Regions from separate parts of the Burkholderia anthinoferrum genome, predicted to be linked through region 3. Evidence: riboswitches for the same ligand, from Rfam matches in the RefSeq annotation. Region 3 holds a riboswitch; each other region holds the start of a gene.
What was found. A riboswitch is a leader RNA that binds a small molecule or an ion and turns the genes downstream of it on or off. The one in region 3 is predicted to bind cobalamin.
Positions count from the first base shown of each region.

Region 1 (2,197 bases), on a different contig from region 3:
ATGCTTCACCGTGCCGCACGCTCGTTTGCAGCCGCAGCAATTCCGATGCAAGCGACAGCGCCGCCATCACCGCGATGCGATCGGTGCCGCGCACCGAGCTGTTCGAGCGGATTTTCGACATTTCGGCGTCGACGCGCGCGACCGCTTCGAGCAGCGCCGCTTCGGTCTCGGCCGAACAGGCGAGCCGATAGGCCTGACCGAGAATCGAGACTTCGATCTGCTTGGTGCTCATGCATGTTCTCCGTGGCTGGCCGCGTCATCGCCATCCGTGCGCGCCTGCGCATCGAGCAGGTCGAGCTGGTTGTCGGCTTGCTCCGCGCTCTTCGAGCGCGGCAGCTTTTCGAGAATCGCGTTCAGTTTCACCTGGGCGTCGTCGATCTTCGCCGACAACGTGTCGCGCTCGGCCGCGAGCGCATTGCGTTCGTCGCGCAGCTGCGCGAGCTCCGCGCGGACCGTGTCCGCTTCCGCGCGCAATTGCGCGACCTGCTCCTCGAGCGCGAGCCGTTCCGAGTGATAGCGCTTGTTCAGCGAAATCAGACGGCCAATATTTTGAGACAGGGTTTCGAGTTCGTTGAGCATTTGCTGCGTCCTCTAAAGACCCAGCATTTTAGCGCGGAATACCGCGCAATCTGACATCTGTAACGTTTCCAGTCGTAACACCCCTGCTTCTTGCCGCGAATGGGTGCGTCTCGCGCGGGTCCGGACGCTTCCTTGACGCTTGCACGACCGGCTCCTAAACTGGCGCCGCCTCGGTGCTCGCGCGCAGGATGCGCGGTTAAACGGGAAGCAGGGTGCGGGCTCCACGCGCGCCAACCTGCGCTGCCCCCGCAACGGTAAGCGGCCGCGTCGCGTGACGCAGGCCGGCTCGGGCGCGTTTCGCGTGCAGGTCGCACGCGGGCGCGGGCCACTGCGCGTCGTCGCGCGGGAAGGCGAGCCGGACCGCCGCCAGCCCGGATACCGGCCGAGACGGGGAGCCCGCACGGGCTCCATGACGCGCGGCCTGCGGGGAAGCAGGGCGCGCAATGCTTCACGGAACGTTCTTCGATGCCGACCCCAATCGTCCGCCACGCGCCCACGTCGCGCCCGGCCGACTCCCGCAAGCGGATGCGCCGCGCGTCGTGCGTGCGGCCGTGCGCGGCATGAACGCCGCGCGCGCCGCCGCCATCTGGGCCGCGCTGGCCGCCACGGTCGCGCTGCTGTTCGTCGCGTCGCTGTCGATCGGCAGCGTGCCGATGTCGCCGTGGCAGGCGCTCGCGTCGCTCGTGCCGCATGGCGGCGATACCCTCGTTGCCGATATCGTGACGACGCTGCGCCTGCCGCGCGCGCTCGCGGGTTTCGCGTGCGGCGCGCTGCTCGCGCTGGCCGGCGCGTTGTTGCAGGTGCTGCTGCGCAATCCGCTCGCCGAGCCGTACGTGCTGGGCGTGTCCGGCGGCGCGGCCGGCTTCGCGCTCGTCGCGATGATCGCGGGCGGCGCGTGGTGGCTCGTCGACGCATCGGCGTTCGCGGGTTCGCTCGTCTCGGTCGCGCTCGTGCTCGGTCTCGCGAGGCGCGAGGTGTGGCGCGGCGAATCGCGCGATGCATCGCCGCGGCTGCTGCTCACGGGCGTCGTGATCGCGGCGGGGTGGGGCGCGCTCGTCACGCTGTTGCTGTCGCTCGCGCCCGACGCGCGGCTGCGCGGCATCATCTTCTGGCTGACGGGCGACCTGAACGGCGCGACGGCGCCGTGGTTCGCGTGGGGCGCGCTGCTGCTGTGCGCAGGCGTCGCGCTGCCGGCCGCGCCGCAACTGAACGTGCTGCTGCGCGGCGACGCCACCGCGCAAGCGCTCGGCGTGCCGGTCGCGCGCCTGCGCGTGCGGATCTATCTCGTCGCGTCGCTGGCCGCCGCGGCCGCGGTGACGACGGCCGGCACGATCGGCTTCGTCGGCCTCGTCGTGCCGCATGCGTTGCGGCTCGCGTTCGGCAACGACCAGCGGATGCTGCTGCCGGCCGCGATGCTCGCGGGCGGCGGCGGCGTGATGGCGGCCGACCTGCTCGCGCGCACCGCGATCGCGCCCGCGCAATTGCCGGTCGGCGTGATGACCGCGTTGATCGGCGTGCCGGTGTTCCTGTGGATGTTGTTGAGGAGACCGATGCGATGACGGGTGCCGCACTGAACGCCGCTGCCGGCGACATGCGCTACACGGCCGTCGACCTGACG
Region 1 covers NZ_LFZP01000019.1:95,273-97,469, forward strand. The annotation lists gene C5F75_RS05545 (cell division protein ZapA) at 1-232, opposite strand, end outside; gene C5F75_RS05550 (ATPase) at 229-579, opposite strand; cobalamin riboswitch at 734-980, shown strand; gene C5F75_RS05555 (FecCD family ABC transporter permease) at 1,023-2,138, shown strand; gene C5F75_RS05560 (ABC transporter ATP-binding protein) at 2,135-2,197, shown strand, end outside.
Region 1: it holds a riboswitch for cobalamin, as region 3 does, so the genes downstream of both, C5F75_RS05555 (FecCD family ABC transporter permease) here and cobW (cobalamin biosynthesis protein CobW) in region 3, are expected to answer to the same signal.

Region 2 (2,197 bases), on a different contig from region 3:
GCACATCGACACGCCGCGCACGATCGCCGACGGCGCGCAGACGCAGCACGTCGGCAACCTTACGTTCCCGATCCTGCGCCGCGACGTCGACGACATCCTGACCGCGACGGACGCGGAACTGGTCGACTGCATGCGCTTCTTCGCCACGCGCATGAAGCTCGTCGTCGAGCCGACCGGCTGCCTGGCGTTCGCCGCCGTGCGACGGATGAAGGACGCGCTGCAGGGCAAGCGCGTCGGCGTGGTGATCAGCGGCGGCAACGTCGATCTCGAGAACTTCTGCGCGCTGGTGTCGGCACCGGCCTGAGCGTCGCGGCGCGCATGAAGATCCTGTCATGCGCGCACCGCCCCGCCTCCACGTCGCGCCAGGTTTCGCGCCCCGGACTGATTACGTCGTCGTCCCGAAGTCGGTCTGAAGGCGTCTTCATGAATACGCGCGCGATCGCCGCCGCGCGGATGCGACGGATGCGTTCGAACCCGACCGTTTCTTCAGACCTGAAACGCCGCCCGGGCACCTCGAACGCAAGCATCCGGAAAGCCGACACCGGGTAATGACGTTTTTTCGCATCCGCGCGCGCCCGGACGATTGACGTGCCCGACCGCGCGCCATTACCCTTGCGCGCTGATGGTTCCCAGGGATGGGATCAAAAGGGAACGCAGGCGAGGCGACGTCTCGAATCTGCGGCTGCCCCCGCAACTGTGAGCGGCGAATCCGTGCCACCGCATGCCACTGGGAAACCGGGAAGGCCCGCACGGATGGCGACCCGCGAGCCAGGAGACCTGCCATCGACCCGAGGTCCAGCAGCCGCACCGGGCGGGGTGTCCCGATGTGCAAGCACCGCCGTTGGCGGCCGCCTGTTGCATGGACGACCCGACCTCAGGATCCGTCAGATGTCCATCGTTCCCGAATCCGCTTCCCGGCCGGAAGCGCCGCCCCGACACGCCGTCGGCATGCATCCCCTGCCGGCCCCCGGCTCACGGTCGCCGTACACGTCACACGCTTTGTCCCGCTGTCTCATGAACCTTCGTCACCTGCTTGCCACGTCCGCCGCCACCGCGCTGCTTTCCCCGCTCGCCCATGCGGCCGGCGACGCGGCGCCTGCGCAGCCCGCGGCACTGGCGTCAGGCGCGGACCTGCCCACGATCAGCGTGACCGACACGCGGCACCTGCCCGAATCGTTCGACCGGCGCTATGCGTCGACGCAGGTGCTCACGCGCGAGGATCTCGACCGGCTGTCGCCGGCCGACCCGAGCATCACGCAAGCGCTCGCGACGCTGCCGGGCGTGACCGTCGCGCAGAACGGCGGGCCCGGCTCGTCCGCGTCGGTCAGCATCCGCGGCTCGTCGGCGAGCCAGGTCGCCGTGTTCATCGACGGCATCCGGATCGGCTCGCCGACCACCGGCATCGCGCCGTGGGCCGACCTGCCGACCGAAGCGTTCGAGCGCGTCGAGGTGATCTCCGGCCCGGCCGCCGCATCGTTCGGCAACAACGCGATGGGCGGCGTCGTGCAACTCTTCACGCGCCGCGCCGCCAACCAGCCGAACCAGACCACCGTGTCGTTCGGCGGCGGCTCGAACAAGACGTTCGACACGCAGTTCCGCACGTCGGGCACGGTGCCGTCGACCGGGCCGCTGGCCGCGCTGGGCGGGCTCACCTATTCGCTCGGGCTGCACGACTACAACACGGCCGGCATCGATGCGACGCGGCCCTTCTTCTACGGCCACGAAGACGGCCGCAACCCGTATCACGCGCAGGATCTCGACGCGCGGCTCGGCTATGCGCGCGACAACTGGTCGATCTCGACGTTCGCGCTGTACCACCGCTCCGATCTGTCCTACGACAACAGCGGCTACGCGAATCGCGAACGCGATCACCAGTTGACGACCGGCGTCGCATTCCATCTCGACATCACGCCCGATACGCAGTTCGACCAGTCGTTCGGCTATGCGAACGATCGCCAGTTCATCTACGCGGACAACCCGGCCCTCGCGACGGACCAGATCAATTCGCAGCGCATCAGCACGTCGACGTCGCTGACCCATCAGGCGCACGGTTTCCACCTGTTCGGGCTGCCGCTGTCGGGCGAATCGAAGCTCGCGTACGACTTCACGCGCGAACAGGCGTTCCTGCCGGTCGACATTCCCGGCGGCGTGCCGACGCGCAACGATTCCGCGTTCTCGCTGCACCAGTCGGCGACGC
Region 2 covers NZ_LFZP01000051.1:426,447-428,643, reverse strand. The annotation lists gene C5F75_RS22440 (threo-3-hydroxy-L-aspartate ammonia-lyase) at 1-304, shown strand, start outside; gene C5F75_RS36435 (hypothetical protein) at 319-549, shown strand; cobalamin riboswitch at 607-799, shown strand; gene C5F75_RS22435 (TonB-dependent receptor domain-containing protein) at 1,015-2,197, shown strand, end outside.
Region 2: it holds a riboswitch for cobalamin, as region 3 does, so the genes downstream of both, C5F75_RS22435 (TonB-dependent receptor domain-containing protein) here and cobW (cobalamin biosynthesis protein CobW) in region 3, are expected to answer to the same signal.

Region 3 (2,197 bases):
CGCCCGACGCCCTGGATCACGAGCCGCATCGGCGCGCCGGGCAGCGCGGCGAAGCCTTTCGCGCGATAGATCGTGTGCGCTTCGACCACACGCTGCAGCGCGGCGATCGTCGCTTCGCGCGTGCCGGCGTCGCCCGACACCACGACCGAATCGAAATCGTCGTGATGGTGATCGTGATCGCCGTCGTCGGCCGAGCCGTGATGGTCGTGACGCAGGTGGATCGTTTCCTCCGACGCCGATTCGAGGCCGAGCAGCATCGCGAGATCGAGCTCGCCGCGCGTCGCACGCACGATCTTCACCTGCGGCGGAATTTCTTCGCGGATCGCGGTTTCGATCCGCGCGAATTCGGCGTCGCCGACGAGGTCGGCCTTGTTCACGATCACGAGATCGGCGGACGACAGTTGATCGGCAAAGAGTTCGTGCAGCGGCGATTCGTGGTCGAGGTTCGGATCGGCGCGGCGCTGCGCGTCGACGGCCTGCGGGTTTTCCGCGAACTGGCCGCTCGCGGCGGCCGGCCCGTCGACGACGGTCACGACCGCGTCGACCGTGAAGCTGTTGCGGATCGTCGGCCAGTTGAACGCCTGCACGAGCGGCTTCGGCAGCGCGAGGCCCGACGTCTCGATCAGCACGTGATCGATGTCCGCGCGGCGCTCGACGAGCGCTTCCATCACCGGATAGAACTCTTCCTGCACGGTGCAGCACAGGCAGCCGTTCGCGAGTTCGTACAGCTGGCCCGCTGCTTCGCCCTGCGCGCCGTCGGCCTCGTCGCAGCCGATGCCGCAGCCCTTGAGGATTTCGCCGTCGATGCCGAGTTCGCCGAATTCGTTGACGATCACCGCGATGCGGCGGCCTTCGGCGTGCTGCAGGATGTGGCGCATCAGCGTCGTCTTGCCGCTGCCGAGAAAGCCCGTGACGATCGTGACGGGCAGCTTGCGTAGGGTCATGGTAGGTCCGGTGTCGAAGAGGGAATCAGGACGGGCTCGTCGCGTCGGTGGCGGCGCGGCCATTCACGGGACGGTACGCGCGAAGGTCGCCGCGCAGTCCGGCCGGACAGCCGCGGGACGGGCGGAACAACGAATCGGGCATGGTGCTTCCTTGCGAACGGTCGACATCGTGAATGCCAACACGGCTGCTGCCTGCCCCGCCCGCGTCGCGCCGTTCGCCGTGCCGGCCGGGCGCGTTCGCGCGCCGGCGGATCGGAGGTGACAGCGGGAAACACCGGGCGTCGGACCTGCTGCGGCCGTGGACGATGCGCCGCCTCCCCGCGGCGCTGAACCCCAATGTTTAGGCCGGTATCCGGGCTGACGAACACGCCGCTTCGCCTTCCCGGATGCGCGGCATCCAGTGGCGGTCGTCCGCATGCGCAGGGCATGCGGCGAAGCGGCGCTGCGTGGCGCTTGCGCGCGACGCGTTCGCTTACCGTTGCGGGGGCAGCACAGGTTGGCTCGACTGCGGTGCAGGCAGGCTCCCTGTTTCCCGTTTAACTGCGTGCGCCGGAGCGGCGCGCGCGAGCACCAAAACGCGTGCGAGTGTAGGCGGCGGGGCCGGGAGCGTCAAGGCGAGCGGTGCGCAGCGAACGCGAATGATTGTCGTTTTCAACTAAGCGAGATAAACTTCACCCGATAACAACGCAACCACCGCGCAACGGCAATGTGAGGCAATCACTCAGTCATCCTTAAATTTTCATGTCGAAACGACAGATATCCGGGCGGCGCTTTCCTGTGCTCGCCCTGTCGCTGTGCTCGATCGCCGGCGTTGCCTCCTTTCCTGCCCCGGCGGCCGAGTTCGACGACGAACTGCCCGCGCTCGAGGTGCGCAGCCGCCGTCATCCGAACGATCCGCGCGCCGAAAGCGTGAGTACGGCGACGCGCACCGCGACCGATCCGCGCGACGTCCCGCAAACGATCGACAGCGTGCCGGTCGAGGAAACGCTGTCCTATGGCGGCCGCACGCTGGCCGACGCGCTGGCCGGCGTGCCGGGTGTGTCCAATACGTCGGACACGCGCTTCGATTCGTTCCGCATTCGCGGCTTTTCCGCCGCGGGCGACCTGCTGCTCGACGGCATGCGCGACGACGCGCAATACGTGCGCAGTCTCGGCAACATCGAACGCGTCGAAGTGCTGAAGGGGCCGGCGGCGGCGCTGTACGGGCGCGGCAGCGGCGGCGGCGTCATCAACCGGATCACCAAGCAGCCGCT
Region 3 covers NZ_LFZP01000032.1:164,348-166,544, forward strand. The annotation lists gene cobW (cobalamin biosynthesis protein CobW) at 1-944, opposite strand, end outside; cobalamin riboswitch at 1,271-1,534, opposite strand; gene C5F75_RS10175 (TonB-dependent receptor) at 1,686-2,197, shown strand, end outside.